4 regions of the Pseudobacillus sp. 179-B 2D1 NHS genome follow, and region 1 is predicted to be linked to each of the others. Evidence: riboswitches for the same ligand, from Rfam matches in the RefSeq annotation. Region 1 holds a riboswitch; each other region holds the start of a gene.
What was found. A riboswitch is a leader RNA that binds a small molecule or an ion and turns the genes downstream of it on or off. The one in region 1 is predicted to bind cobalamin.

Region 1 (7,661 bases):
AATGGCTGTGTGCGTGATACAGCTGAGCTGGAAAAATTAACAATAGGCATATTAGCTTTGGGCAGCAACCCGTTGAAGAGTATAAAACGGGGAGAAGGAGAAGAGAATCTCATCGTAACGTTCGGCGAGATAAAATGGGTCCCTGGTCATTATGTGTATGCCGACGAAGATGGGGTGGTTGTTGCCGAAAAACCTTTAAAAACCCAATGATAAAAGAGAGCTGCCCTGGAAAAGATGTGGGCAGCTCTCTTCTATCTAGCGAGGGGATGACTCTGCTTTTTGTTGACCGTAAAGGATAAACATATAATAGTAGAGAGCCGCGCTTGCTAAAGAAAGAAGGGCAATAATAGTGAATGTCCAAAAATAGCCGGCCCAAATCGTCAATGGGATCGCTGCAGGAGCGATCATTCGGCCGATTGTATAGCGCAGGCTAGCCGCTGCAAAATATTGTCCCCGCATATGTTCAGGGGCCAGGACTGAAATGAAACTTTGCTGAAGGCCAACGATTAAGAGCTCTCCAAGAGTAAATATCACCATGGCTATAACCAATCCCCAAAACCAATCAGTTAATCCAAATACCCACATAGAAACTGCATATAGAATAGAAGAAACAGCAAATACATTTTTTGCATAAAAACGGGACACCCATTTAGAAATGCCGACAGTGAAAAGAGCAACGAGCAGTCCATTTTCTGAGACAAGAACCCCAAACGCTCTTTCGCCGTTAATAGATAAAGTCCAATCGCCAAAAGAAAAGATCGTTTGGACATCGATCGTTTCTTTTGTATAGACAGGGATGAGCAGATCAAGCTGCATGAAGGTCTGTGCGCTTAAAACCCCAGCAATAATAAACAGCATAAAAATTTTGTCTCTCACGATCACATGGTAATCTTTTACTTGATCAACAAGCACATCATACCACTTTCTATTTTCTGTCTCTATGGATTGTGAAGAGCGTGGATTTGTTTCATCTGTCCATTTAAACAGCACAAAAGCAAGCAGGAAACAAGTCAATGCCGCAAAGATCATCAATTCAAATCTATAAGTGAAAAAGAAAATTCCGCCAAGAATTGGACCAATGACAACAGCGATATTAATAGAAGTGTAGAAAACAGCGAATACATCGCTTCGATCTTTTTCCTCCACTACATCGGCTACCATAGCCTGGCTTGCCGGCCAATAAAGAGAACCGAATATACTCGCAATCGAAAAAGCAAAAAAGCCAATAAATGCCGAGTCATACCACGGCGAATTGGCAAAAGCAAAAAGCAGAAAGGAAAGTCCTTGGCCAAAAGAAGATAATACCATCATTCGCTTTCTGCCGAACCGGTCTGCACAATAGCCGCCAGTCAGATTAGCAATCACAGAAAATAATTGCGAAAGGATCAGGAGGAGCCCAGCTTTCCCTTTTCCAAACTCATCCGCAAAGTAAATAGCGAGGAAAGGGAAAAACATCCAAAAGGTAATATTCATGATGCTTTCCCCGATCAAACGAACTTTTAAGCTATGATCCCATTCCCTTATCTTCATTATTCTCTCTCCTAAATTGTGACAATACATAAACTATACACAAAAAAAGAAACTTTATGAATAATACCGAGGGAAAATGCACTTTATTCCTTTACGACCGGAGCGCTTTGATGGCCTAATGCTGAACGGATTTTAGGAAGGACAGAAAGAGAGAGAACCGTCACCCCGATGTCCAATGGAAGATAGACAGCCATCCATGACCAGGCCATTGAATAACTGAAGCCTTCTGGAGCTTCGGTCCACCACCTGAACGCAGCGTACATATAGTTGGTGCCAATTAAGTAATTGAAAAGAATAGAAGCTACACCGGTATACAGGTAACTTGTTTTTTTATGTGGGTCTATGAGCAGCTTTCCAGCGATGTAAGCTACTACAATAAAAGAGAGAATAAATCCGAACGTCGGGCTGAAAATGCTTGCAGGACCTCCTTTAAACTGAGCGAATACCGGTGCACCCGCAAGCCCGATAAACAGATAGACGGCCATCGATAAAGAGCCAAGTCGGCTGCCGAGCAATCCTCCGGCTATAATGGCAAACATTAATTGCAGGGTAACAGGTACGCCACCAATTATTAAAAAAGATGAGGCGTTCGCACCGATGGCCATAAGCGCCGCAAAAAGAGCACAAATTACAACCTCATAGGCCTTCATTAATTTTTCCTCCTTTAAAAATATAATTGTTTATCATTTTTTCATATGTTAACATTTTTGTAAATAAGGTTTACTTAAGTCGAAGGGAGGAGTACATGATATGCCCGGAATCTTTATTGCAGGAACGGATACAGATGCAGGCAAGACCATTGCGACATTATTACTTGCTCATGGATTAATCGAAAGGAAAGTGCCAGCCAGGCCATATAAGCCGATACAGAGTGGAGCTGAATGGAAAGATGGTGAGTGGAAAGCACCAGATGCTGAAATGTATCATCTGCTTCCAGAAACGAGAGGAGAAAGGTTATATACATATTTATTCAAAAAAGCAAGCTCTCCTCATTTGGCAGCTGAGGAAGAAGCAGCAATTATTGATGAACAAGTAATTATAGAGGAAATTAGAAGACGTGCGTCCAAATCGACACTTTTGCTTGTTGAAGGGGCAGGCGGATTATACGTGCCACTGAATAGGAAAGGCAGGTGTATGGTTGATGTGATGGAGGAAACGGGATTACCGGTAGTGATTGCCGCCAGGGCAGGACTTGGAACGATTAATCATACGATACTGACGATAGAAGCTATCCAAAAGAGAGGGTTGCCAATAACTGGAGTCGTATTTTCGAGTACAGTGCCCGGAGAGAAAAGCATAGAGCGGGATAACTTCCGGGTCATTCATGAACTGTCGGGACTGCCTATCATTGGACATATTCCATTTATAAAAGATATTGATTATTCTCTTAGGGAGAGCCGTTATCGTTCTGAAATTGTGAGGGATTGGAAGTTTGATAGACTGATGGAGGGGATTAACAGTGAATACAAAACGTTTATATGAAATTAGTCAAAAGCATATGTGGCTTCCTTTTACACAAATGAAGGATTACGAAGAAGCTCCCCTTATTATAGAGAGCGGCGAAGGTATCCGGCTAAGAGACATCCACGGCAATGAATATTTCGATGGCTATTCTTCCTTATGGCTAAATGTACACGGTCACCGACGTCCAGAAATTGATGAGGCGGTGAAAGAGCAGCTTGGACGAATTGCCCATTCAACCTTACTTGGGGCGGCAAATGTGCCATCCATTCAGTTGGCTGAGAAACTTATCCAGATTTCTCCGGAAAACTTAACACGCGTATTTTATTCGGACAGCGGAGCAGAGTCAGTGGAAATAGCCATAAAGATGGCGTACCAATATTGGCAAAATAAAGGCAGGACTGAAAAAACAAAGTTTGTCACATTGACAAACGGTTATCACGGCGATACAGTCGGTGCGATCAGCGTGGGCTCAATCGACATTTATCACCGCGTGTACAGCGCATTAATGTTCCATTCATTCGCCCTCCCCTTCCCGTCAGCAAAATGGCATCCTTCCGGCAATGAACAAACGGCTAAAGAAGATTCACTCTCAGAAATACATGACTTATTTGAAAAGAATCATGAACAGATCTCCGGACTAATTGTTGAGTCGATGGTACAGGGGGCGGGTGGTATGCACATCATGCCAGTCGGGTACTTAAAGGAGCTTGAACAGCTTTGTCGAAAGTTTAATGTGCTTTTTATTGTGGATGAGGTGGCGACTGGATTTGGGCGCACGGGAAAAATGTTCGCTGTGGAACATGAAGGTGTTTTGCCAGATATCATGACAATGGCAAAAGGAATTACCGGTGGATATTTACCGATTGCAGCTACATTAACAACAGAAGAAGTATACCAGGCATTTTACGGGGAATATACCGAAATGAAAACTTTTTTCCATGGACATTCTTATACGGGCAATCAGCTCGGCTGTGCAGCAGCTTTGGCCAATCTTGATATTTTCGAAAAAGAAGGGCTTGTTGAGCAAGCTGCTAAAAAAGCAGAATATGTTGAGAGGTTGATGGCTGAAATAAATGAACTGCCACACGTCGGTGAGATTCGACAGCTTGGTTTAATGTGCGGAATTGAACTAGTGAAAGATAAAAAGACCAAAGAACCTTTTCCGTTTGAAGAGAGAATGGCTTATCGGGCAACATTGCGAATGCGTGAATTGGGGATGCTGACGAGACCGCTTGGTGACACGATCGTTTTTATGCCGCCGCTAGCTTCCAGCTACGAGGAGCTGACTAAAATGCTTCAAATTATAAAGCAAGCCATTGTGGAAACGCTGAATGTGAAGGTTCATACTAAATAATAAAAAACATCCTCCCGTTCATCGGGATGGATGTTTTTATATAGTTCTGCTGGCAAACGATCTTGTTTTTAAACAGATGTTTGCTCGTATGTCATGTTGTCATTTTATTTGGCTATAAGTTACGGTCATGTGTTGAGTCGCGATCGTTTAAGTACGCGTCGTCTTCAGGAAGAGCGTCTATCCGGCTTGTATCAGAGGAGTCAAATGCCTGGCGAAGAAAGTAAACTAAAATAAGCGCAATGCAAAGCAGTAGGACAACTAACCCGATTAAAGTTGCAAGATTCATTTTAGCCGCTCCTTTCTTTTTATTTATCCTATTCCACTTTTGTCCTGTCTAAAACATAAAGGTCTTATATGATAAGAAAATTTATTTTCTGCAGAGAATAGAAACGAATTTTTAGAAAAGCTGCGAACCGTTTTAAAAATTTATGAAAGTAAAGTTTTTTTTGTGTATAATGAGGCTAAGCGGAAAACTACATATATTTAATCAGGTAAAGCTGAACAAAAAGCTTTTTAAAAGGGCAAGCTGGTGGAAATCCAGCGCGGTCCCGCCACTGTAAGTGAAATTTATTTATTTCACAAGCCAGAAAACCTGCCTGGTTTAGAGCACCAATAACCTACGCGGATAGGGTGGTGTAAAAGCGGCTTCCTGGTTCAATGTACCTGTTTGGCCCTTTTTCACTGCATCTCTCCATCGCGTAGAGGTGTTTTTTTGTGGATATTTTTAAGAAGCAAAGGGAGAGAAAGTCATGAACAAATTATCTCAGTACACATTATCCTTCGTACTGGCTGCTGGCCTGCTTGCCGGCTGCGGAACGGATAAAGCAGAAACTGGAAAAGAAGAAAAAGCAGATCAGCCAAAAGAGAGTCAACAAGCAGCCTTTCCGGTAACGATAAAGGATGCGGAAGGAAAAGATGTCGTTATTGAAGAAAAACCGAAACGAATTGTTTCTCTTATTCCGAGCAATACCGAAATTGCTTATAAACTCGATTTAGGTGATGAAATTGTCGGGGTATCAGACAACGACAATTACCCGAAAGAGGTGAACGCCAAAGAAAAAGTTGGCGGCATGGAGTATAACATTGAAAAAATCATTGGGCTTGATACGGATCTCGTATTGGCACATGGTTCCAGTGCCCACAACTCAAAAGAGGGATTGAAGCAACTGGAAGAAGCGGGAATCGATGTACTTGTCGTTAATGATGCCCAAAATTTTGATCAAGTATACGACTCAATTGAAATGATCGGCAAGGCGACAGGAACAACTGAAAAAGCAGAAGACGTAGTAGAAGAAATGAAAGACGGTCTATCAAAAATCGAGGAAAAAGCGAAAACTATTAAAAAAGAAGAAGAAAAAAGTGTATTTATTGAAGTATCACCGGCTCCAGACATTTTCACACCAGGAAAAAATACATTTATGCAGGAAATGCTTGATCTGATTCATGCGAAAAATGCCGCTGCCGATCAGAAGGGCTGGGTGCAAATGACAGAGGAAGCGATTATCAAGAAGAATCCTGACGTAATCATTACTACGCATGGCTACTACACAAAAAAACCGATTGAAGAGGTACTCAGCCGCAAAGGATGGGAAAACATGACTGCCGTTAAAAACAAGGATGTCCATGATGTGAATGCTGACCTCGTCAACCGAACAGGCCCGCGTCTTGTTGAAGGAGTAGAAGAACTTGCCGAAGCGATCTATCCAGATGTTTTTAAGAAATAAAAGCTCGGCTTACTTGTTAGTTTTGGCTTTTTTTATTACGGCTGTATTTGCAGGTATCTCGATCGGAACGATCCAAGTTCCGTTTCGGGATATCGCTTTCTTATTATCCCATCATTTTTTTGGAACGCCGCTTGAGGGAGTCGATTCCTCTTTTGATAACATCGTGTGGAAGATCAGATTTCCGAGAGTATTGTTGGCCGGTCTTATAGGAGCCTCTCTAGCGGTAGCGGGTGCTGCTTTTCAAGGGCTGCTGCGTAATCCTCTGGCAGACCCTTATACACTCGGTGTATCTTCGGGTGCTTCCGCAGGCGCTGTTATGGTGCTGTTTTTTAATATGCAGCTCCCTTGGCTTTCCGGATTTACCCTGCCCGTTGTTAGTATTGTGACTTCGATTATAACCATTTTCATCGTTGTTTTGTTCGCCCAGGCGATTGAACGGTCACTTAAAGTAGAAACTATCATTCTAACAGGGATTATTTTTAGCTCTTTTTTAGGTGCGTTGATCTCACTAATGATTGCTTTGACCGGTGAGGAATTGCGGCAAATTATCGGATGGCTGCTTGGGAGTGTATCAATGAGAGGCTGGGATTATATTCAACTTATTTTGCCCTTTTTTTTGGTGGGCACTTTACTGTTAATTATCCACTCGGCTGAATTAAATGCGATGTCGTTCGGCGAAGAGAAAGCCCAGCATTTAGGTGTGAATGTCCGTCGAAAAAAAATGATCGTGCTAGTTGCCGGCTCGGTATTAACAGGAGCAGCTGTAGCTGTTTCAGGAACTATTGGTTTCGTCGGATTGGTCATCCCTCATTTTATCCGCTTAATTTGGGGGCCGGATCACCGCCATTTACTGCCGCTGTCCATGCTTGCAGGCGCTGGCTTTTTAATTCTGGCTGATTTGGTAGCCCGCACAATTATTTCTCCGACTGAATTACCGATTGGTGTTATTACTTCTATTATTGGTGCACCGGTATTCGCTATCATTCTGCTTCGCAAGCACAGGAAAGGAAGGGGAACAGCATGATCGAGATAGAACAGCTTAGCGGCGGCTATGACGGCAAGCTTATCGTCCGTAAATTGTCTTTTTCTGTCCAAAAAGGAGAGCTTTTTGGCATCTTAGGTCCCAATGGAAGCGGCAAGACAACGCTGTTAAAAATGATAAGCGGCATTGTCCCTATAAGCAGTGGTTCCATAGAAATAGAAGGCAAAAAAATGACAGATTATACACCAAAAGAACTGGCTAAACGGCTTGCTGTTCTTCCACAAATGACCCCGCAAGCCTTTTCGTACACTGTAAAAGAAACAGTTTCTCTCGGGCGCTATGCACATCAAAGCGGCATCTTTCCAGTATGGAGAGAAGAAGATGAGCGGGCTGTTATCAAGGCGATGGAGCAAACGGGCACAAAGCAATTTGCGGAAGCTTCCATCGAGGAATTGTCTGGCGGCGAGCGTCAACGCGTCTTTCTCGCTCAGGCCCTTGCCCAGGAACCGGAAATTTTGCTGTTGGATGAACCAACAAACCATTTGGATTTATCTTTTCAAAAAGAACTGCTTGATTTATTAAAGAAAATGGCGAATGAAACAGGATT
Region 2 (7,661 bases), on a different contig from region 1:
TCAGTGCTAATGGTGCACGTATGCCTTCCGCACCAGCCGACAAAGGCATAGTTATAATTCGGTTATTTTCAATAGCCTCTACATCAGCCAATTCTTTTTTTGAGAGCAGAAATTTTTTCTTTTGCTCTGCCGTTTGATCCCCGTAATCCATAATGACAATAACATCTGGATTGCGCTCGATTACCGCTTCCCAGCTCACACTCGTCCACCCCTTATTCACATCCTGGAAAATGTTTTTTGCCCCCGCCTTTTCAATCAATTTTGTTAAATAGGTATTGGCAGCAGTAAGCGGTTTGTCTTCTCCGCTGTCATAGACAAATACTTTTAATGGCAGACTAACAGTCCCAATTTGCTGAACTGTTTCGTCTATTTCTTTTTTCATTGAACTAACAAGATTTTCCGCTCGCTTTTCGATGTGAAAAATCTTTCCGATATTTTTAATGTCGGTATATACATCTTCCAATGTCGGGGATGTTTTGCTAGAAGACTGCTGAACATAAACAGGAATACCTGCGGCCTCCAGCTCTTCCGGGGTGCCGAGAGTCTTTTCTGTGAAGGCACTTTTCCACCCGGCATAAGCAAAATCAGGTTCAGCAGCAAAAAACACTTCTTTGGACGGGTACTGTGCCGCCAATACTGGCACTTTTCTATACGCCTCCTCCAATTCGGGAAGAATGCGATCATCCAGATAAGCTGTGCCTACCATAGAGTCTTCAAGCCCAAGCGCAAGCATGATTTCAGTTGCATGCTGATTCAATGCTACCGCTCTCTTTGGTGCAGCTGCCGTTCCCCATTCATCTGTTATCTTCTCCGCCGTTTTGCTGGCCGAACTCGAACTCTCATGATTGAAGCTCGCAAAGACCCATAGTGCAGCTATGCAAATAACTCCAGTTAAAATCCATATATTTTTTTTAATCATTTTGTTTCCCCCTTTTCACACATGAGCCAAAAATGTAATATGCGGTTTGTTTGTCCGCGGATGTATCTGGATCTCTCCATCTACTCCAAACACTTCTTTCAGCATGTCCTTGCTTAAAACCGCTGAGGGTGTTCCAGAACAAATCATGCGTCCCCCGTTCATAACGTATATATAGTCGCAATAGAACGCGGCCAGATTTAAATCATGCAGAGCAGCCAAAACAGTAATCGGCAGCTTTTTGACAAGGTCGAGCAGTTGCAGCTGATGTCTGATGTCTAAATGGTTGGTTGGCTCATCAAGAATAACCATGCCCGCCTTCTGAGCAAGTGCTCTCGCAATAAACACCCGCTGTTTTTCTCCCCCAGATAACTGCTGAAAGCTACTTTGGCCATACTCGACCATGTCTACATAAGCTAAAGATTCGTGAATAATCTGTCGGTCCTCTTCTGTTTCATGTTGAAAAAATTTTTTATAAGGGTGACGGCCCATTGCTACGATTTCTTCAACGGTAAAATCAAATGGCACAGCAGCCTCTTGACTTACGACAGCCAGTTGTTTTGCTGCTTGCTTTGCCGGCATTTCATGCAGCCCTTTGTCATTAAGCCATACCTTTCCGCTATCTGGTGTTAAAATCCGAGAAGCGTTCTTCAATAAAGTGGATTTCCCACTTCCATTAGGACCAATAACGCCAATGAACTGTTTATCAGCCGCTTGTAGTGAAATATCGTCAATGATAAACTTGCCGTTTGCTGAATAACTAACATTCTCAACGAGTAGTTTCATCGGCCGCCTCCCCCAAACGAATAGGAGCTGTGCCGCAAGAGCCAAATAAAAAATGGCCCTCCACAAAAAGCGGTAACTACACCAATCGGCAGCTCCTCTGGCGCAAGCAGCAAGCGGGCTGCTGTATCTGACCAAATCACAACGAGCATGCCAAGCAGTGCACTAACTGGAATCACACGCTTATGGTCGGAACCGAGCAATAGCCGGGCTAGATGAGGCACCATTAATCCTACAAAGCCAATAGAACCACTCACTGCCACTACTGCACCGGTAATTAAAGAAGCAACAACAATAAGGATCTTTCGAAAAACATCTGTATTTACTCCAAGTGTTCCTGCCGCTTCTTCCCCCATTAACAAAGCATTCAACGATGAAGAGGCAGATAATAAAAAGAGGACACTGCCAGCAATTATTAGCGTCGGAATCGCTAAGTGTTCCCACTTGGCTCCAGCAAGGCTACCCATCATCCAAAACATGACTTCTCGAATCCCCGATTCTTTCGGTGCTAATGTCACAATAAAATTGGTTACAGCGGACAGCGTCATCGAAACAGCTACACCGGCCAGCAATAGGCGTGTCGTGAGAATCTTTCCGCCTTCCTGGGCGATTATGTACACGGCTCCCATTGCTATCATGGCACCGGTAAAAGCGCCAGTAGTTAAGGCATATTGTCCAAAGACAGGCAGAGCGCCAAATAAAATAACGAGCGTTGCTACTACTGAAGCACCTGAAGATACGCCTAAGATATAAGGATCGGCAAGTGAATTTCGTACCAATGCCTGAATGACAACTCCTGCTACTGCAAGACCCGCTCCTGTTACAGTTCCGAGCAATACACGCGGCACCCGAATGTTCCAAATTATGTGTTCCTGAGCCTTATTCCAGTCTGCCTCTATGTAATTGCCCACCCAAGGTGCATGTGAAAGGATGATCTTCCATGCTGTAACAGCTGGCATATTAACCGGCCCTAGAGTAATAGACCATGTAATAGAAAATAAAAGGAAGACAGCAAGTCCCATGAGTAAATACAAATAACCCTGCTTGTTCGCGCGGAAAACAGCTGAGAAAACAAAGGATGATCCTCTTTTCTTTCTTATCCATCCTGCAAACGCTAGCTTCAATGTTCCATCTCCTCTCTTTTTTATCAGCACAGAAAGAAAGCCCTGTTCTTATCGCTAAGAACAAGGCTTGGGTGTGTGAAAACAGCACAAAAAAGCAACAGAGACTGCTTTGTCTTCGGCCACCTTTCCTTTCCGCGAAGGCATCATAGGGGATCAAACCTGGGTAGGTCTCCTGGCTTACGGATCTGCGCGCTTTTTTCGTCTTCCCTGATTTCTCAAGTGACATCAATGAAAAAAGAACTTTCCGATTACAGTGGCGGGACCGCTCGGGATTTGCACCCGATTCCCTGTTACCCTTTGCTGTCTGTTGCAAAGGCACCCGGTTCTCTTATATAAAGTTTTTCATTGCTTACCAGTGTAATATAGTTTCCATGAATAGGCAATGCCTTTTCAATGCCCCCTCGCTTTTCTCATGCGTCCCTCTACTTCATCCCAACAAACAATGTTCCACCAATTATCAATATACTCCGCACGCTTATTTTTATATTTCAAGTAGTAAGCATGTTCCCAAACATCAAGTACAAGTAAAGGAACTACATCCCATTGGCTTAAGTTTTGATGTTTTTCAGCTTGCAATATTTCTAATCGCTGAGCTTGCGGCGACCATACGAGAATGGCCCATCCCCCTCCCTCTACTTTCTCGGCGGCTTTGGAGAAGTGTCTCTTAAACCCATCGAAGCTGCCAAACGACCGGGAAATCTCTCGGTTTAATTCACTTGAAGGCTTTCCCCCTCCGTTTGGGCACATGATTCTCCAAAAGATCGAATGTAAATAATGCCCGGCACCATTGAAAGCAAGCTCTCTCTCCCAATGCTTGACGAGCTCAAAGTCATTATTTTTTCGTGCCTTTTGCAGCTCCAGCTCTGCTTTATTCAAACCTTCTACATAGCTTTGATGATGCCGGTCATGATGAAGCCTCATTGTTTCTTCATCAATATAAGGCTCTAAAGCATTGTACGCATAGGGGAGAGGGGGAAGTTTGTGGTGGCCAATAGGAACCTGTTCAGCTCTTTCTCGCTCTTCCTCCTTCTCTTTTTCGTTTTCTTCAGCAAACAGCCCTTCATGAAGCTGGCGCCACTCCTGATCTAATCCCAAAATCTCACTTTGGATTAAATGAATCTCTTCTTCTTTCATATTCGATAAACGATTATCCATCTTCTCTACCTGGTTTTTCCACTTTTCCACCTGATTAAGGTCAATTAATTCATGCTGCAAAGCACATAAAGCCTCACACCATTTTTTAGCTTCCTTTAAATAACTGCGGTATATCTCCATCTGCCCTCCTCCTTTCAGCTCGTAATTTCAACATATGCATTGTTTTTATATGCGTTCTTCTTCCATACTCTTCCCTCTGCCTAACAAAGCAAATGAAGAGGACCGTTATCAAAAAAGAAAGAGGGGCTATGCAATCCCTTGGCAAAACAAAAAGCTGCCCACCAGTTGGTGTTCACTTAACTGGTGGATAGCTTTCTTATTAGCTTGATATCTTCATTTCATTCTTAAATGGTTGCTTAAATCTAAGCCAGGCGAAAATAACACCGATAATTAAGATCAAACCGAGGTAGCCAACAATTGGATACAAGGTGCCTACTAATTTAACGAATCCGACGAAGCTTGCCAGAAAAGCGGCCAATGTAGAAATAACTACTGTCGGAGTAAAAGACTTACGATGGGCCGGTACGATTCGCGCAGCAAAAGCATATATCATTCCGACAGACGTATTATAAATCATCGCTAACAATACAAATGACATAAAATAACCTGTGATTGGCGAAATACCATTGGCAATGTGAACAATCGGCATAGCGGCCTGCTGACTGGCTCCGAAATCTAAAAGCATTGTCAAATTAATTAATAAGATCAATAAGCCAAGGCCAATGCCTCCAAAAATACCTCCAAGCCCAGCCGTTCTCTCATTCTTTTCAGCTCCTCCCATCAATGTCAAAATAGCTGCTCCAGCCGCAATGTTGTACGATACATATAAGATGGCTCCTATCAGCCAATGAGAGGCTGCCGTATTTTCTGTTTGGCTGATTTGAAAAATATCCGAAACATTCCCTTCATAACGGAAAACAGAGTAAATAAAAACGATAAAAATCATGATAAATAGGAAGGGAGTCATCAAACTAATCGCCGAAATAACTTTTTGAAAATTGAAACATAGAGTGACAGCAGTTAATACCGTCATTATAAGACTTCCATACAAAGGAGCGATACCAAATTGCTGTTCGAAAATCGATCCGCTGCCGGCAATCATTACTGCCGCAACGCCAAATAAGAAAAAGGTGATAAGGGCATCAACAAACATCCCTATCCATTTCCCGCAAATTAAATAAATAACATTTTTATGAGAATCGGTTTTAAGACGAGAGCCGATTTGCAGCAATTGCATGCCTAAAAAAGCAAATAGAAGAGTAGCCATACATGTTCCTGCTATGCTAATCCATCCAAAGCTCGTAAAAAATTGCAATATTTCCTGTCCGGAAGCAAATCCTGCCCCTACAATGACTCCGATGTATGCGCCTGCAATTTGAAAAGCTTTTTTCATTCTTCTCCCTCTTTCGTTTGAATATTCTGAATTCATTAGGTGTGGACAAGAAAACCTGTTGATGCCAGGTTTTCTTAAATGTCATACTCGCCAAATTACAGTGAATAGGCTTTTTCTTTCAATGTAAATTGCTTCACCGCTTCGAGATCAATATCATAGCCGATTCCTGGCTTGTTCGGAACTTGAATAACCCCATCGTGCACTGTTACTTCTGGTGTGACAATATCCTTCTCCCAATAACGGGAAGAAGCAGCCGTATCACCCGGGAGTGTAAAATTACTTAAGGTAGTTAATGCCACATTATGCGCTCGTCCTACACCCGCTTCAATCATTCCTCCGCACCAAACAGGAATATTGTTCTCCTTGCATAAATCATGAATCCGTTTAGATTCCGTCAATCCACCGACACGGCCAATTTTAATATTGATAATTTTACAGCTGCCGAGCTGCAAAGCTTTTCTGGCATCTTCATAGGAATGAATGCTTTCATCCAGACAAATCGGTGTTTTTAATTCTTTTTGAATAACCGCATGGTCAATGATATCATCCGATGCAAGCGGCTGTTCAATCATTGTTAAATTGAATTCGTCTAGCTTCTTCAATTCTGGCAGGTCCTCGAGACGATAAGCTGAATTGGCATCAGCCATAAGTTGGATATCTGGGAAAGAGCGACGGATCTCTCTGATGACATCAACATCCCAGCCCGGCTTAATTTTCACTTTGATTCGTTTATAGCCCTCTTCAACATGCTCTTTAATAATAGCTAAAAGATCATTCACCGTATCTTGAATACCGATGCTAATCCCCACATCAATCGTTGTATTGTCTCCTCCTAGAGCCTCATAAAGCGGGATTCCTTCCCGTTTAGCGTGCAAATCCCACACCGCTCCTTCAATGGCCGATTTCGCCATGTTATTTTTTCTGATCGGCTCAAATATCTCTGAAATTTCATCGGGATGAGAAATTTCTTTGCCTTTTAATAAAGGAATCAAGAAATCTTCTATCATATGCCAGTTTGTTTTTAGCGTTTCTTCATTATAAGAAGGAGAGACAAAAGCAACAGATTCTCCCCAGCCGGATACTCCCTCTTCATCTTTTACCTCTACGAGAATAAATTCTTTGTTTTCGATGGTTCCGAAGCTAGTAGTAAAAGGAAATTTCATTTCCATCTGTAAATGACGTAAAATAATTTCTGTTAATTTCATTTTTCCTCTTCCTTTCCTGCAAATTGAATATTCTTTATGAATAGATAATAGTTCACCAGTTCTTGCGGACGTTGAATGAGTTTTACAGCTGTATATCCGTTAGCGAATAGTTGTAGAAAAACTTTCCGTGTATTCATTCTCCAATCCAAAGCTAAATCAAATGATTGGCTTTTAATCTCTTGAAATTTTCGAGGAATCGGGACGAGCAATGCCTCTTCTCTTTCTAAATAATCAGGATGATGGAGGGACATTTTCGGCCATCCTTCTGTTGTTCTTTCATATTCTGCGAAAACTTTTGCCTTTTCTTCTGTAAAAGTAAAGGAGGTGTTCACGTAATCACTTTGAATCCACCAATCCACCTTCAATCGATCCGTTGGAAGACCGGCATTTAATCCATCCTCCATTTTACCGTAACAATTCACTTCATATGTGGAACAAACAGCTTTAAGCTTCGTTAAATTTAAATAAGCGTTTACGCTTTCGAGCGGATCGAACGTCCATGTTACCTGCTCATATCCAAGACGAGAAGCCTCTTGTTTTTGGGCGTTTTTCAACGCTTCACCAATTCCTTGCTTTTGATAATCAGGATGGATGCCAAGCATATGCGAACATAAGTAAGAAGAGCCATTTGAAAAACCAGCAAAGCTGTAACTAAAGCCAATTAATCGTTCTTCTTGAAAAGCACCTACTAACAAACCGCCATTTTTATGGGCGGTGAGCGTTTGATGGATCGGAATCGGCTCCATATTCCACGTGTCTCTTTCCAGCTGCTGCATTTTTTCAAAGTCTGTTCGATCATTAAATAACCGAATATGGTAATCTTGCACGTTTCTTCACCCTTTCATCCGTTCAAACGTTTGTATAATTGTTTCAGCCAATATCTCAATTCCTGGATAAAGAGCGTCTATCTGAAAAGTCATTTCAGGATGATGCAGACCCGGGCTTAAATCACAGCCTAATCCGAGCATCGCTGCCTTTACTTCCGGCCGCTTCACTGTGTAAAAATGAAAATCCTCTCCTCCAGTTGTCACGATAGGCGGGACGACATTTTTTTCCCCCAGCACTCTGCTGATCGCATTCTCCAT
Region 3 (7,661 bases), on a different contig from region 1:
TCATTCATCCCGAAAGATGTTAAATACCGGGCAATCGCCTGAGGAGAATTGACGTCATCCGTTAACAAAGCGATCTTTTCCTTGCCGTCAATCCGCTGGGCAAGACCCGTGATTTTCCGGCCATGCAAGCTAATGACGGCTGCATCGCTCCAGCTTTCGCCCATCCTGGCAAAAGCGAGCTGCACCGAACTCGGCTGCGGGTAAATATCTGCTTCTGCTTCTTTGGATAGATAACCGCCGACCCCATAAAACAGCGGATCACCGGAAGCAAGTACGACGATTTTTCCTTGCTGAGGTTTTTTCAGCCTTTCCTTTAATTCCCGCAAATTTCCTTTAATCGTGAAGGTCTCTCCCGCATAGTCAGGAAAAAAGGCGAGCTGCCGTTCCCCCCCGGCTAATAAGTCCGCCTCGCTGATCCACTTTTCATAAAGAGCCGGCAAGCCTGTCCGGCCGTCGTCCCCTATGCCAATAATCTTTATTCGTTCACCCATGACGCTCCGCCTTTCCTAAACATTCACCTTTAAACGTGTATAAAGTGGTTTCGATCTCCATTCCGCCGCCTACTTCCTTGAGCGCATGCTCGCAGCAGCTGGCACAAAGAATATCAAAAAAGCGATAATGACCGGCTGCCGCCATTAACTCCCCGGCATGAGAAGCCGTATTGGCTCCTCTGACTTCTTCTGCTTCCTCCGGAGAAGCCCCCGCCTGCAGTGCTGTTTCAGCCAAGAAGTTAAAATCAACAGGGGCACTTTTCGAATGAACCATCATGACTCCCTGGGCGACCTTGGAAAACTTGCCCATCATGCCGATCATGGATATTCGCTTAATGCCCAGTCGTTTGCAATGCTTCAAGGTAAACCCGATAAAGTCACCCATTTCAATAAATGCTTCTTCTTTCAATCCCGGAAGCTGCTGGATTGCATATTTCTCGCTGCGCCCACCCGTTGTAATAGCTACATGGTCACAGCCGCCAGCCCGCGCTACTTGTATCGCCTGAATAATGCTCGCTTTATAAGCGGCGGTAGAAAAAGGCATGACGATCCCACGTGTCCCTAAAATCGAAATGCCTCCGATGATACCTAACCGCCCATTGAGCGTTTTTTTCGCCATCTCTTCCCCGCCAGGAACCGAGATAATAATTTTTAAGCCTTCCGTCCGCTTAAAATCCGCTAAGATTTTTTCCGCTTCTGATAAAATCATCTTTCTTGGTACCGGGTTAATCGCTGCCTGGCCAACTTCGACTGCAAGACCTGGCTTCGTTGCCCGGCCTACCCCTTCCCCGCCGTCCAGCTCAATGCCGGGTTCTTTTTTTAAAATGACTTCCGCATAAATAATGGCTCCATGTGTAACATCCGGATCATCGCCGGCATCTTTTTTTATAGATGCTATCGCCCGATCTTCCTTTACTTCGCACTGCTCAACAGCAAAAGTGGCGAACACCTTGGCCGGAAGATAGATGGTGGCGGTTTCTTGTTTTTCCCCGGACAGCAGTGAAACCAATGCCGCCTGGACAGCAGCGGTCGCGCAGGCACCGGTCGTATAGCCTTTTCGAAGCGGCTTCTCTTCTTTCTTTTCTTGCGTTTTCATTGTCATGCTTTTTGCGCGAGCAGGGACAAAGCGTTGACAGCAGCAACAGTCACTGTGCTTCCGCCTTTTCTTCCAATGTTCGTAATATAAGGAATATCTAGCTTGGCCAGCTCTTCTTTTGATTCAGCCGCTGAGACAAAGCCGACAGGCAAACCAATGACAAGGCTTGGCTTGGCGATTCCCTCTTTCACAAGACGAATCAGTTCAAGCAAAGCGGTTGGTGCATTGCCGATGGCATAGATACCACCGTCAGCTTCCGCTGTCGCTTTACGCATCGAAACAATCGCTCTTGTTGTATTTAATCGCTTCGCTTCCTCCATTACGTCTTCATCAGAAATATAGACGTGGATGCTTCCGCCAAATTTTTCGATTCTCGGCTTGCTGACACCTGATTGCACCATTTGCACGTCACAAATAATGCGTTCTCCATTCCGGATGGCCTGGATGCCCGCTTGAATCGCATCCGGATGAAACAGCATGCTTTTTCCAAGCTCAAAATCAGCTGAAGCATGTACAACACGCTGCACGACTTTGTATTCTTCATCCGTCAGCGAATGCGGGCCAAATTCTTCTGTAATAATGTCAAAGCTAAGTCCTTCAATTTCCATTGGTTGAACCGTTTCCGGCTTAAATTCTGTTTTAAAATCCAATTCGTTCTCCCCCTCTAATCTCTAATTTGTGAAGCATGTCCCGTACTTCTTCGAAGCTCGAACAACGGTTTTTATAGTCAATTGCCGGCCGCTCGATGACAATTGTTTCGATGCCAAGCTCTTTGGCCGCTTCAATTTTCTGATCAACTGATCCTCTTTGGCCGCTCGCTTTCGTGACCATGCATTTTACGTCATATTGTTCATACAGCGCCTGGTCAAAAGCTTTTGTGAATGGCCCTTGAATGGCGACAATGTTTTTTTGCGGCAGGCCAAGCTGTTCACATTTCTCCATATTGTCTTTTCGCGGAAGCATCCGGCACACAAGGCGAATGTCCTCCATTGGCAGCAGTTTTTCGGTAAAAGTCGCCAATGTCTTACTTCCCGTTGTCAGCATAACCGTTCCTTTTGTCTTGGCTGCTCTATCTGCCGCTTCCTCGTACGTAGACACATATGTAATGAGCGGCGATTCTGTAAAGCTCTGCTCTTTTCTTTCAAAACGAATATAAGGAACGGCGGCCTGTTCTGCGGCTTCCATCGCATTTTTGGATGCTTCTTCTGCAAATGGATGGCTCGCATCGACAACGGCCGATACCTCTTTCTTCAATACGAATGCCTGCATTGCTTCTGCATCCATGCGTCCGGCAAATGCCGGAACATTTACCTGCTTCAGCTCTTTCGCCGCATTCTCTGTTACGACGGAGGCAATCAGCGGATAGCCATCCTGCTGCAAAGCGACCGCAAGCTCCCGTGCATCGCTTGTTCCCGCTAAAAAGAAAATCATTTAACTGTTGCCGCCTCACTTTCTTCTCCGTGGCTATGTTCATGGTGGTGATCATGGTCGTGGTGATGATCATCATGATCATGGTGATGGTGATGATCAATGTGCTCCATCGCCTCAAAACGGTATTGACATGTGTCACAATTCATATACACTTCGCCTTTCAGCACTTCTTCCACCCGGTCTTTAATGACAGTTTTTAACTTCGGATGAAAGCCAAAGTATTCTGCCAGAGAGAAAGAAACTCCTGGATAGGCGAGGCGAAATTGTTCCGTCATGCTCTCCAAGCGCTTGATTAACACACCGGTAAACAGAAAGTAGGGAAGAATGATCACTTTTTCGGCGCCAAGACGGATCGTTTTCTCTACTGTTTCCTCCAAGCTTGGTGAAGTGACGCCAATAAAGGCCGTCTCGATGATGGGAACAGGCAGCTTTTCCCATAAAAGTCGGGTAATTTTGAACAAATCACTGTTCGCATCAGCATCGCTACCACCTCGTCCAAGCAGGATAACAGCCGTCTGCTCGTCTGATCCTTCTTTGTATTCACCCGTTTCCAACACGCGGTTTTTACAAATATCCACCGCTTCATAGTGAATGCCAATTGGTTTGCCGTAAGTAAATTGGACGGCAGGGTATTTCTCCTTCGCTTCGTCGATCTCGTGAGGAATATGGATTTTAGAATGGCCCGCTGGCAGCAGCATGAGCGGGACAAGCGCAACAGATGTTGCTCCTTTTGCAATACATGTATCGATCCCTTTAGCAATGTTCGGCCGTTCAAACTCTAAAAAACAAGTTTCATAGATTACATTCTTTGCGAGCTCCGGGACAAGCTGATCGATAAATTGTCTGATTTGTTCATTTCCTTCTGGGTCCCGGCTTCCATGGCCGACAAATAAAATTGCCTTCATACTTTTCCGCTCCTTTAATCCCCACATGGTGCAGGTTCAAGATTTATTTTTGGTTCCATGTCGCGATAGTCAAAGTTTTGAATTCTTTTTACACGTTTAAAATATTTAAAGAATCGCTCATTTGGATGGCCTTTTTCTTTGTATTCAGCAATAATCTCCTCCAGCAGCGGAACGAGCGCCTCTGGTTCGACTCCTTCAGCAACAGGCTGGCCAGCATGAGCCGTACGTCCAACTGTCTTTGCCCCTAGAAACAAATCAAATTTGCCTTTGCGAAATACAATGCCGATATCCTCTTTCACCGCTCCATAGCAGGCCATTCCGCAGCCATTCAATCCAATTTTTAGTTCTTTCGGCATTTCTAAGCCGTCAAATTTCTCATGAAGCAGTTCAGCGTACGGAATTGCATCTTTCTTTTCTCCGTCACAGAAGTCACAGGCTTTCACCGTTGCAACATCCCCAATAGGTGAAAGCAAAAATCCGGCATCTTTTAAGGAAGCTGTTACTTGATGAGGATCTTCTGTCGGCACCCGTAAAATTACTTGGTGATGAGGCGTATATTCGATAGCCCCTTTTTCTCCGGCTGCTTTTGAAAGAACGAGCATTTGCTCAGCCGAGAACACCTTATTCGCTACTCCCGGGCTGACAGCTACTTCAAAAATGGATTCTACTTTTCTCTTGAACAGCGGCTGACTTGTCTCTTGTTTGTCTTTTCCATCTAAAAGGCGGAGCGCTTTCATTCCAAGCTTGTACAGGTCTGTTTTCTCCTCTTGCCCTCCATGAAGAGCCCACGGCTCATTTTTCGGCTTCAACCGTTCGTGCGGCTTTAGCGGCTGCTTTTCTGATGTTAATGTATATTTGCGCTGATAGCCCCTCGGTGTAATCATTTTGTTGTCGTAAAGGAATGTGGTTGAATTGCCAATGATTACGGTCGTCAGCATGCCGATATCATGATCCAGCATATTCTTCAAGTCTGTAATCACCACTTGTTCTCTTTCCCGGTAAGCGCTCTTGACGAGGCCGACTGGCGTATCCGGTGAACGGTGCTTTAATAAAATGCGCTGCGCTTCCGCAATTTGTCTCGTTCTTCTTCCGCTCTTTGGATTGTATAAAGCGATGACAAAATCAGCTGTCCCTGCTGCTTCTATCCGCTTGGCAATCAAATCCCACGGCGTTAGATGGTCACTTAAGCTGATTGTGCAAGCATCGTGCATAACCGGCGCCCCAAGAAGAGAAGCACAGGAATTGATCGCCGAAATTCCCGGTACAATCTCTACTCCCACGCCGTCCGCTTCTTTCCAACCCTGTTCAACGAGTACTTCATAGACAAGACCTGCCATGCCATAGACACCGGCATCTCCGCTTGAAATGACCGCCACCGTTTTTCCTTCTTCCGCTAATTTAACAGCGGCCTGTGCACGGCTCACTTCCTCTGACATCCCGGTGCTGATGATTTCTTTTCCCTCAATAAAGTCCGCGATCAAATCGACGTATGTTTTATAACCGATAATACAGTCGCTTTCCTTTAGCGCTTCCTTGGCCCGTTCTGTAATGTGCTCTGCGCTACCCGGTCCAAATCCGACAACCAATAATTTTCCCTTCACTCTATTCGCCCTCCTCTGCTTACTTGGCTGTTTGCTTTTCTTTATCTTTGGCCACACCGGTTACACGGTCATTTTGAAGAATCATGCCTTTTTCGTAATAAGTGTACGTGACAGCTTCTTCAACCGGCCGGCCTTCTTGGAGATGGGAAGCCACAATTTTCTCTGCGAGCTGTTCATCCACCTCGTGGTACCATGTGCCTTCCGGGTAAACGATGACGACACAAGCATCTTTACAGCGGCCGTTACATCTTGTTCTTGTCGTATGCACCCGAACATCAAGCTCCCGTTTTTTTATTTCTTCCCTGATTGTCTGCGTGACCTCTTCTCCGCCTTTTCGCATACAGCTCGAACCATTGCAAATGAATACATGATGGTTCATTTCTGTTAAATCCCATGTCGCCACATTCCCCACTCCTTTTTGGAAAATAAAAAAGTCCTTAACTTCAGAAGAAGTTAAGGACTAAGAGCTACGTATATAAGCTACTCAAGGAACGAGTAATCATGCCGAATGCGCCGACACCGTTCCATACAGTCATCCTGTTCTTCCCTCCGAAGAATGATGGTTCGAAGAAGAAAGCAGGTCTCCTGGCTTACGGGTCCACTTACTCTTGTCCCTTCCCGGCATTACGCCAGTGGCTGTTGACAATTTCATCACCGTTTACAGTAGCGGGGGCTGCATCGGACTTTCACCGATTTCCCTATTATCCCAGAAATGACTCTCCCGGGCACTCTCTTCTTATTATTCAATTTTTATGTATGTCATCCTGATTTTTCTAAATTTCAAACTCTTTTATTAGATTAGCAGGTTCTTCATTCATTTGACAAGGGAAATTTTACACAACGTTTCTTTTGTTGAACTATGAAGAAGAAGATGAAGCAGGTACAGAAACGGAAATGAAAGGCTTCCAGCCTGTTTTCTGCTTAATGATCTGCTTGACGGCAGACATTTTTTCTAAAAAAGAAGGATCATATCTATGACACAGCAAGCCTATCACGGTCCCGCTGTGACCTACAATGACTCCCAATTCAAATCTTTTAGCCAGCTCAGCGAACAACGAGAAAAAAGGCTTAGGCAGCAGCTCCTCATTTAACTTCGCGCTTTTCGTGACGGCAGACAAAATGGCAGGTACACTGCCGGACAAGAGACTGTCATGCATTTCATCAAATAATTGAGCCATTTGCAGCTTTGCAGCAGCAGAATATTCACCTTTCATCCTATAGTACTGTTGTGTATTCAATCGTCCCCCACTGTCATAACCGATAAGAAACAACTCAGGGAAATTTGGATAAGAATAGAGCAGTTCGCCTGTTTTCTGGTTCACGGCATTGATGCCCTGATACATAACTCCATCTGTCGGTTCAACAGCAGCAGCGATTTCTGCAATAGCTGAGTCCGTAAAGTCTATCCCCACACTCATAGCGACAGCGCGCACGGCAGCAGTTATATCCGCAGAGCTGCTTGCCATCCCTTTGCTGACAGGAATTTGTGACGAAAAGTATAATGTTCCTCCTACACTCATCCCAGCTCTCTTCAATGCAAGCTCTGCAGCGTAGATCGCTTTTCTCTTATAAGGATGGTCACTGCGTACACCAGGAGAGTGAGTGGGAACAAACCATACTTTGCTTGTTAAGGGAACAGGCAGCGTAAATAGGAACGGCTGACCATTCTTTTCTCCCTGGGCAAGCTCGCCAAATGTACCGGTGGATCTTCCAACTCCTTTTTTCACTATATAACCACCTCATTCACGTGCTTGTTCAAATAAGTAAATAGCGTCCTCCAAAAAACAGATCACCTCTTTTTTAATAGGATATAAATTTAGAAGCCCTGATTTATCTGCTGATTTCCGTACACGCCAAAACTTTTCTTCCAGCTCCCGATTTCCGGCAAACATTTCATCTGTCAGTAAGAGAACGTCAGAAGCAATCAACTTTCCCTCTTCTGATTCTGGGCCAATATTTTTAGCTACACAAAGGTCAATCCTTTTCAATAAGTTCATCCACTTATTGATCAGCTTATCATCCTGTTCCAGTTTCGGAAGCTGCTCCTGCAGGATGGTTTGCTCTTCCTCATCAAAGAACTTATTCCAATTTCCTTTCTCTTTTTCATCGCTTCTTTCTTTTCTGACTAAAGGAATTA
Region 4 (7,661 bases), on a different contig from region 1:
ATATTTTATTAATCGGAGTATTAGCATGCTCGGCTATGTTTTTAGATTTGGCAAGGGCAGCCTCCCTTATTAACTTTGGCGCCTTTATCGCTTTTTCTTTTGTTAACTTATCTGTTATCATGTTTTTCCTCAAATACGAGAAAAGTAAAAGAAATACACTAAAGTCGATTATCGCCTCAATTATTTTACCGCTAATAGGGTTGGGATTCAATTTGTATTTATGGTTTGAACTTGATTTTGCCGCTAAAGTAGTAGGGTTTGTATGGGCTGCCATTGGCATATTGTATCTGTTGCGTGTCACTAACTTTTTTAGGGTCCAGCCTCCCCAATTTAATGAAGAGAAATGAAAAAGAAATTTATCAGACAAACGTTTGAGTCTAATGGGCCTTTTTCTGTAAATAGAAAAAGGCCCATTAGTTTTTTTGTTTGATTTATCATTTCATTTTAAGTAATTTCAAAAGGAGGGAATGAATAACGAGAGAACAATAGATCAGTAAATCGAATGGTACGGCAATTTCTGTTGGAGATAGTACACAATGCGCTCCTTGGAGAAATTTCGCTATATTTTATAGAGGGTTTAGTAGATGATTATTCCGAGATTCGATAAAACCATAGCTAAAAAAGAGGCGGCCTGCCCCCTATATACCTAGCAGGGGCAGACAGTTGAAATTGATAAAATACAAGTGTTTCTCTAAATAAGAGTTAAATTTTACTCAGATCGATTCCCAGTCGTTTGATTTTTTGATAAAGAAGGGGACGGGAGATCTTTAATACCTGAGCAGCTTTTGTACGATTCCCATTGCATTTTTTTAGCACTTGGATGATCGCCTCTTTTTCAGCTCGTTTCTTTACCTCTTCAAGCGGCTTTTCTGCTGATTGAGGGATGAGAGGTTCTTGGCGGCTTGATAAATTCTCTTCGATAAACGATTCGAAATGTTGAGCATCGAGCTGATGAGTGTTTGTATCTATACTGTTCATTGCTCTTTCTAAAGTATTCTGCAGTTCTCTCACATTACCAGGCCAATCGTATTGCTGTAGGATATCGAGCACTTCACTGGAAGCCGATTCAACATTACGAGAGAGAAAGTGATTGAGATTTTCAATACAGAGCTGCACAAGTGCGGGAATATCTTCTTTTCTCTCTCTTAATGGCGGGATGCGAATGTGGAAAACATTAAGTCGATAAAATAGATCTTCTCTAAATTTCCCCTTTTTAATTAAGTCTCTTAAGTCTTGATTCGTAGCACATAGAATCCTTGTATCAATAGGGATGCTATGTTTTCCGCCAATTCTGTCAATTTCTTTTTCTTGTAATGTCCGCAAAATCTTCGGCTGCAGTGCAAGAGGCATTTGGTTAATTTCATCTAAAAACAATGTTCCCTTACTGGCTAGTTGAAATTTCCCCATTTTCCCACCTTTTCGAGCGTTTGTAAACGATCCCTCTTCATAGCCGAACAGCTCTGATTCAAACAGCTCTAATGGAATAGCAGAGCAATTCAAGCTAACAAAATGACCCTGACTCCTTTTGCTTAATGCGTGAATCGAATGAGCAACCAATTCTTTTCCGGTTCCCGTTTCGCCAGTGATCAATACAGTTGAATTTGAATGGGCGGCATTCACAATCTCCTTGCGAAGCTTCTTCATTTGAGGGCTGTCGCCAACAATATTTTCAATGGAGTACTTATTTCCTTTTAGTCGTTTTTGTTCTTGCTTGAAAAAGCTAAGTTCAGTAGGGAGACTATCAATTTTTTTAATGAAGTTTTTCAATAGTTGATAATTATCAAACAGATCATATTCTACTACGCCAGCAAACCTGTCTCCCTCGTAATAGGGGAAGCGGCTGCTTACAATTGTTGTATGTTTCAAGAAATAAAAATCAGCAATCGAGGGTTCTCTCATTTGAACGGCCTGGTGAATTTTTGAAGTAGGAATGACATCAAGAATGTGCTTTCCGATAACTTGATCACGGTTAATTCCTACGTCTTCGGCTAAGCGCTTTGTCATAAACATGATTCTTGCTTGATCATCTACAATAACTAATCCTTCAATTTGTTCCATAATAGTTAAGCAAGTTTCCAATGTTAACATGTACATAATCTCCTGAAAAATAGTGACCTTCTTCCACATATTTATCATAACAAATAATCAAGTAAAGAATAAACTTAGGATAATTTCTCTATATCTTTATTTGAATCTAAATACTCTGCCTCGTTAAAGTTCATGTGGGGCGGCTGTTTTGTAAAGAATTTTGTTAGGTAAAGAAGGTAGGCGACCCCGGCTGCCACCCATATAGAACCTAAGCTAAGGGCATTTTTACTCAAATTCGCCAAAATCCATATATTAAAACCAGCCCCGGTTAAGGGAAGAGCTAAATATAATAGAAAGTTTTTTATACCGCGGCGCTTTTCTTTAATAAAGTAATGAGCAATAACAGATAAATTAACAAATGTAAAGGCAAGCAAGGCTCCGAAATTTACTAACGAAAAGGCTGTTTCTAAATCTATGAAAAAACCTAATAAGCATATTACGGCGATAATTAAAACATTTCGCAGCGGTGTCATAAGTTTCGGATGAATGTAACCAAATATTTTTTTCGGAAGAACGCCATCTCGCCCCATAACGTACAGAAGACGGGCACCACTTGCATGTGAAGTTAAGGACATTCCGATAGAAGCGATAATAAAACCTGCGGTGAAAAAAGAAGTGAGCAATGCACTGCCTAGAAAATAAACAATTTCATAGCCTCCTGCTTCGGGATCTTTAAATGAATCAAAATCGGGATGTACCATATGAAGTAAGTAAGATAATCCGATAAACATGGCACCTCCTATTAAAGCGATAAGAAGAATGGCTCTCGGTACGGTTTTTCTTGGGTTGACCGTTTCTTCTGTAAACGTTGTGACTGCATCAAAACCAAGAAAGGAGGTACAAACGATAGAGGCACCCGCCAGCACGAGGGAAAATGAGTGTTCAGGATTGTAAAATGGAAGGGTAGAAAATAGCTCTCCCGCCCCCATGCCGGTTTGGATTCTTTGAATCGCAAATCCAGCAAAAAAGGCTACGACTAAAAATTGGAATAAAACCACTAAAGTATTAACTTTAGCATTTAATTTCACTCCAAACATGTTAACAATCGTAACCGTACCAAGCAGCAGTAACATACCTGCCCATAAAGGAATTTGCGGAAAGGTTGCATGAATAAAGATACCCGAGGCTAATATGTTTAATACCGGCAGGAAAATATAGTCTGTTAAAACAGCCCAGCCAACTAGAAAACCGACACTCGGATTAATTGTTTTAGAAGCATACGTATAAGCGGAACCAGACGAAGGGAAGGCTTTTACCATTTTTCCGTAACTATAGGCAGTAAATAAAACCATGATAAGCGCTACTAAATAGGCAGCCGCCGCTCTTCCTTGTGTCCCTTGAGCAACGATACCATAGGGAGAAAATACGGCCATCGGGGACATATAGGCTAATCCCATAAACACCAAGGGAAAAAGAGTTAACGTTCGATTTAATTGTGGTGCAGCATGACTCTTTGTATTTTTGACATGATCCATGTTATAGCCTCCTCGTAGTTTATTGAAATATTTTTGGCTATTCAGACTAATTTTAGTGTTTTTCAGCCCCTATAGCCTTGGGACTTAAAAAGTTGATATATGTTTGATAAAAATGTGTATCTTTAACGGGTATATTGCTTCATCACTTTAAGCAACTTTTCGTGATCAATGGCATAAGCTTTCTTTCCAAAGGGTTTCACTAAAGACATTGTTTTGGCTGCGATCATCGCATTAATGACTGATTCATCAACAGATTGACAGACGGCTTCATAAATAGGATCAAAACTCTCATCGTTGACAAAGGTCATTGTCAATTTGTCTTCTGAAAGTTGGGGGATATCCATTTCATTTGCTGTTGAAAAGGCCAGGAAAATATCACCGGAATTGTTTCCGCCAGGGCTTCCGCTCCTGCCAATCCCAATCGCCGCCCGCTTTGCAAGGCGCTTAAGCTGATGGGGAAGCATCGGAATATCTGTCCCGATAATAACGATGATGGAGCCTTGCTCTTTAGAAAGGATTTTATGCTCAGTTAAATGTTTTCCAACAGGTACACCTAAAACGGTAAGCCAGTCGCGGATACCATAGTTTGCTTGAACTAACACTCCCACATGATGCTGTTCGCCATTTAGTTCAACTATGCGGGATGATGTACCCGTTCCGCCTTTAAATTCATAACAAATCATGCCAGTTCCTCCACCAACATTGCCTTCAGCGATGGCCCCGGACTTTGCTGAATGGATAGCTGATAGGACATGTTCCTCTTTGATATGCTGGCCATTAATGTCGTTTAACAATCCATCATATGTTTCTGCAATAACTGGCATTGCCCAAAGGTGATGCTCACTGAACTGTTCTTTATACTTCTCAATCATCCATTTGGTTGTGGCATGATGAGCCATGCCGACAGAATGTGTATTCGTAAGACAGATCGGGCTTAAGAAATAGCCGCCGTCATTTACCCAATGCATTCCTGTCATTTCGCCATTTCCATTTAAGCTGTATGTGCCGGCCCAAATAGGCTGCATCTTTTCCTTTGTTCCTCGCGGCAAAATAGCCGTTACGCCCGTACGGATCGGGCCCTCCCCAATTACAACAGGACCTTCTCCTTCTATAATCGTTGTATAGCCGACCTTAACACCTGGAACATCGGTAATCGCATTAAAGTGCCCCGGCACACCAGGAAAATCTAATCCAATATCACGTGCTCGTTTTCTCGCGGACATATGTATTCCTCCTGTCTAGCAGATTATTTGGCATGTATAAAAAGTTTTTGTGCTCCTCTACACCTTTAAGTTAGGGGAGGGAGACTTTAAAACATTCACAAAAAGTATTGCTAATGCACAAAACAAAGGAAAAGAAAAATGACGGCAATTCATTAAACCCTCCTTTCAGACAGTATTAACTAAAATTTTTAGTGCCATATAGTGCGGCCTTCATACATTTAAGATGACAAGGCAATGATCGCCAGCTATCAATCTTTTCTCTTAAATGAGTTAAAGCAAGAATCATTCCACGCAATGAATGATTCAAATTCCCTTTTAAATCAAGGTGTTTCTACTAACTGAAAAATGCCATATAAAAGTAATGTTAGTTTAAACTTACATCTATGGACCTTTAATCATACGAATATGGGGCCTTTCATTCTATCAACCATACTGTCAGTTTAAACATACAGTGTAATGACAAACTTTCATAAAATGCTTTCAATGAACCTACTTGAAGAAGGTTCTTCAGTAACTTATCTCTTGCTCCATATCGAAAGTAAAGTTGTAGCTTCTTCCGTATGTAAATTATGAACGCTTGAGAGCGGAGAGGTTGGCGTCATTTGGACAAGAGTAAACTGAAAAGTATGTCTGGAAAGGGTTAGTGAACATGCCGGCATCGTTTTGTGGTAATATGTAGAAAAGTGAATATTTTTTGAATAGGTGCTGTGCGTATATTAAAGATGGACAGCTTAAAAGGGAAGCTTGGTGAAAATCCAACACGGTTCCCGCCACTGTAAATTCAGAGCAACCTGCATAACGTCACTGCTTTTATAAAAGAAAAAGTGGGAAGGCGCGGGTTGTGTAGAAGATAAGTCAGGAAACCTGCCTATTTAAAGAGCACAGATGGACCTACGGGATATAGGGAGGTGTTTACGGAAAGAAGATAATGGCTGGGTTTTATATAAGGGCATGCACTCTTTTTTTGTAAGCATTTAAACTATACAGGTTTAAATGCTTTTTTATTGCTGCTTTTTTGGGTCACTGTAAGAGAACATTCATATGAATAGCCAGGAATACTTTTAGTTAAAGGAGAGGAATGGAAAATGACTATTTTAACAGATCTACAGCAACGAAGAGCGATCCGTAATTATGATGGGCGCGAAGTAGAGGATGAAAAAATCTTTAAGCTATTAGAAGCAGCTACATGGGCACCCAACGATAGAATGAGAGAGCCGTGGACATTTTATGTCGTAAAAGGGGAAGCCAAGAGCAGGTATAACCAACTAGCAGAAGATTACTTAAAAGAGCGATTTCCTACAAAGCCCAATCTCATTGAAAGCTCTTTAAAGGTCGTTCAGAATACGCCACTACATATTATTGTAACGAGCGATGTTATTCCTGATGATGAAGACGCCACAAAAGACAACGAGTTTGCGGTCTGTTGTGCGATCCATTCGATGTGGCTGGCGGCTCATGAGTTAGGGCTAGGTTTTGTATGGCGGACGCGGGGCGTAGGACTTGTACATGACGAACGACTTTATCGATTTATCGGATCCCCGGAGCATAAAAAGGTAGTGGGTAATTTATTTATTGGCTATCCAGATCCTGAGTCATTAAAGAAAGTAAAAGTGCCCATTCGCACATCATTCGAAGACAAAACAATTTGGATGGGGACAAGTCAATAATAAGGGTTTCAATTGGGTTGCTTTTTTATGATCTTGATGTGGATCGTTAAACCTTTGATTAACGGATAAAGGGACGGATATAAAAGACGCGAAAAAGAAGGCTATTTTTAAATCTGTTTGAACGATGAAAGAGTCTTCTTTTACTTTAAAAAAGCATTTCTATCCTCTTCAATGGTTAGAAATGCTTTTTTATAAAGGGCATTTCAGAAAATGTACAGTTTTTATATGTGGATCAAGCCTTGATAGTAATTTACGTTATCCGGAATAAAAAGCTGAGGAGCTTATAACCCTTTGTTTTTTATATAACCTAAGCAAATACAAAAAGAAGGAGCATTGGATAGATGAATAGTATAAGCACATCTTTAGGACGTAACTACATTGACTTATGGAAAGAAAATATGAAAGAGTGGGACGGAACGCTTTCTAACCGAATGATAAATGATGAAGCGGAAGATGCCTTTTGGAACGCTTTTTTGGAAAAAAAGCAGCAAAATGGCACAGTCGATACAAATGCTTATGCACACATCATCCGAGAAGAGCTGTTGAAGCTGCTCCATGAAAGTGATCATGTACTGGAGATTGGGCCCGGCTGGGGTAATTATACATTCTGTGTGTCTGAACATGTCAAACAGCTTACATGCGTTGATATTTCCCAAAGCATTATCGATTTTTTAAAACATAAAACCGAAAAGATGCAATTAAACAATATAAGCTTTATACATGAAAAATGGGAACAGCTCAACATTAAGCAAACGTGTGATGTAGTGTTTGGAATAAACTGTTATTATCGCATCCGCGATATCGATAAAGCTTTACTTAAAATGAATCAGGCTGCCTCTCGGCTTGTTATAGCGGGTATGACAAGCGGTCCAGAAAAGCCTCACTATATAGATTTACATAGAGAACACGGTTATTCCATAAAGTTTAGAAGCAGGGATTATATTGATTTGCAAAATATTCTGTATCAGCTTGGAATTATGGCCAATTGTAGAATTATTGAGATCCCGCGCGTGAGTATATATGAATCGTTTGAAGCTCTTATACGTGATAACGTCAGCAAAATTCTAACAAGAGACTATAATCAACAAGAAGTTGAGCAAGCGCTAAGCCGATACGTAGTAGAGAAAAATGGGCAATATGAATATTCCTATACCATTCATGCGGCGCTGCTTTATTGGAAGCCGGTAAACATTTGATGGGGTGTGTAT

Region 2: it holds a riboswitch for cobalamin, as region 1 does, so the genes downstream of both, ACH0BF_RS02835 (FecCD family ABC transporter permease) here and ACH0BF_RS11020 (ABC transporter substrate-binding protein) in region 1, are expected to answer to the same signal.
Region 3: it holds a riboswitch for cobalamin, as region 1 does, so the genes downstream of both, ACH0BF_RS00495 ((2Fe-2S) ferredoxin domain-containing protein) here and ACH0BF_RS11020 (ABC transporter substrate-binding protein) in region 1, are expected to answer to the same signal.
Region 4: it holds a riboswitch for cobalamin, as region 1 does, so the genes downstream of both, ACH0BF_RS13135 (nitroreductase family protein) here and ACH0BF_RS11020 (ABC transporter substrate-binding protein) in region 1, are expected to answer to the same signal.

The regions. Positions count from the first base shown of each region.
Region 1 is NZ_JBIQDP010000009.1:60,280-67,940, forward strand. Features, by position in the region: gene rraA (ribonuclease E activity regulator RraA) at 1-210, shown strand, start outside; gene ACH0BF_RS10995 (MDR family MFS transporter) at 256-1,530, opposite strand; gene ACH0BF_RS11000 (biotin transporter BioY) at 1,614-2,180, opposite strand; gene bioD (dethiobiotin synthase) at 2,281-3,012, shown strand; gene bioA (adenosylmethionine--8-amino-7-oxononanoate transaminase) at 3,029-4,348, shown strand; gene ACH0BF_RS11015 (hypothetical protein) at 4,461-4,634, opposite strand; cobalamin riboswitch at 4,821-4,962, shown strand; gene ACH0BF_RS11020 (ABC transporter substrate-binding protein) at 5,098-6,072, shown strand; gene ACH0BF_RS11025 (FecCD family ABC transporter permease) at 6,035-7,096, shown strand; gene ACH0BF_RS11030 (adenosylcobinamide amidohydrolase) at 7,093-7,661, shown strand, end outside.
Region 2 is NZ_JBIQDP010000002.1:97,148-104,808, forward strand. Features, by position in the region: gene ACH0BF_RS02825 (ABC transporter substrate-binding protein) at 1-919, opposite strand, end outside; gene ACH0BF_RS02830 (ABC transporter ATP-binding protein) at 935-1,702, opposite strand; gene ACH0BF_RS02835 (FecCD family ABC transporter permease) at 1,699-2,721, opposite strand; cobalamin riboswitch at 2,969-3,161, opposite strand; gene ACH0BF_RS02840 (superoxide dismutase) at 3,214-4,098, opposite strand; gene ACH0BF_RS02845 (YkvI family membrane protein) at 4,298-5,371, opposite strand; gene menC (o-succinylbenzoate synthase) at 5,467-6,576, opposite strand; gene ACH0BF_RS02855 (GNAT family N-acetyltransferase) at 6,573-7,403, opposite strand; gene ACH0BF_RS02860 (M20 peptidase aminoacylase family protein) at 7,410-7,661, opposite strand, start outside.
Region 3 is NZ_JBIQDP010000001.1:73,566-81,226, reverse strand. Features, by position in the region: gene cbiE (precorrin-6y C5,15-methyltransferase (decarboxylating) subunit CbiE) at 1-491, opposite strand, end outside; gene ACH0BF_RS00520 (cobalt-precorrin-5B (C(1))-methyltransferase) at 484-1,593, opposite strand; gene ACH0BF_RS00515 (precorrin-8X methylmutase) at 1,590-2,237, opposite strand; gene cobK (precorrin-6A reductase) at 2,227-3,018, opposite strand; gene ACH0BF_RS00505 (sirohydrochlorin chelatase) at 3,015-3,923, opposite strand; gene cobJ (precorrin-3B C(17)-methyltransferase) at 3,938-5,524, opposite strand; gene ACH0BF_RS00495 ((2Fe-2S) ferredoxin domain-containing protein) at 5,544-5,927, opposite strand; cobalamin riboswitch at 6,083-6,272, opposite strand; gene ACH0BF_RS00490 (GHMP family kinase ATP-binding protein) at 6,382-7,251, opposite strand; gene ACH0BF_RS00485 (MerR family transcriptional regulator) at 7,264-7,661, opposite strand, start outside.
Region 4 is NZ_JBIQDP010000012.1:12,441-20,101, reverse strand. Features, by position in the region: gene ACH0BF_RS13155 (APC family permease) at 1-347, shown strand, start outside; gene ACH0BF_RS13150 (sigma-54 interaction domain-containing protein) at 703-2,088, opposite strand; gene ACH0BF_RS13145 (APC family permease) at 2,163-3,563, opposite strand; gene ACH0BF_RS13140 (DmpA family aminopeptidase) at 3,686-4,786, opposite strand; cobalamin riboswitch at 5,470-5,672, shown strand; gene ACH0BF_RS13135 (nitroreductase family protein) at 5,872-6,453, shown strand; gene ACH0BF_RS13130 (class I SAM-dependent methyltransferase) at 6,795-7,649, shown strand.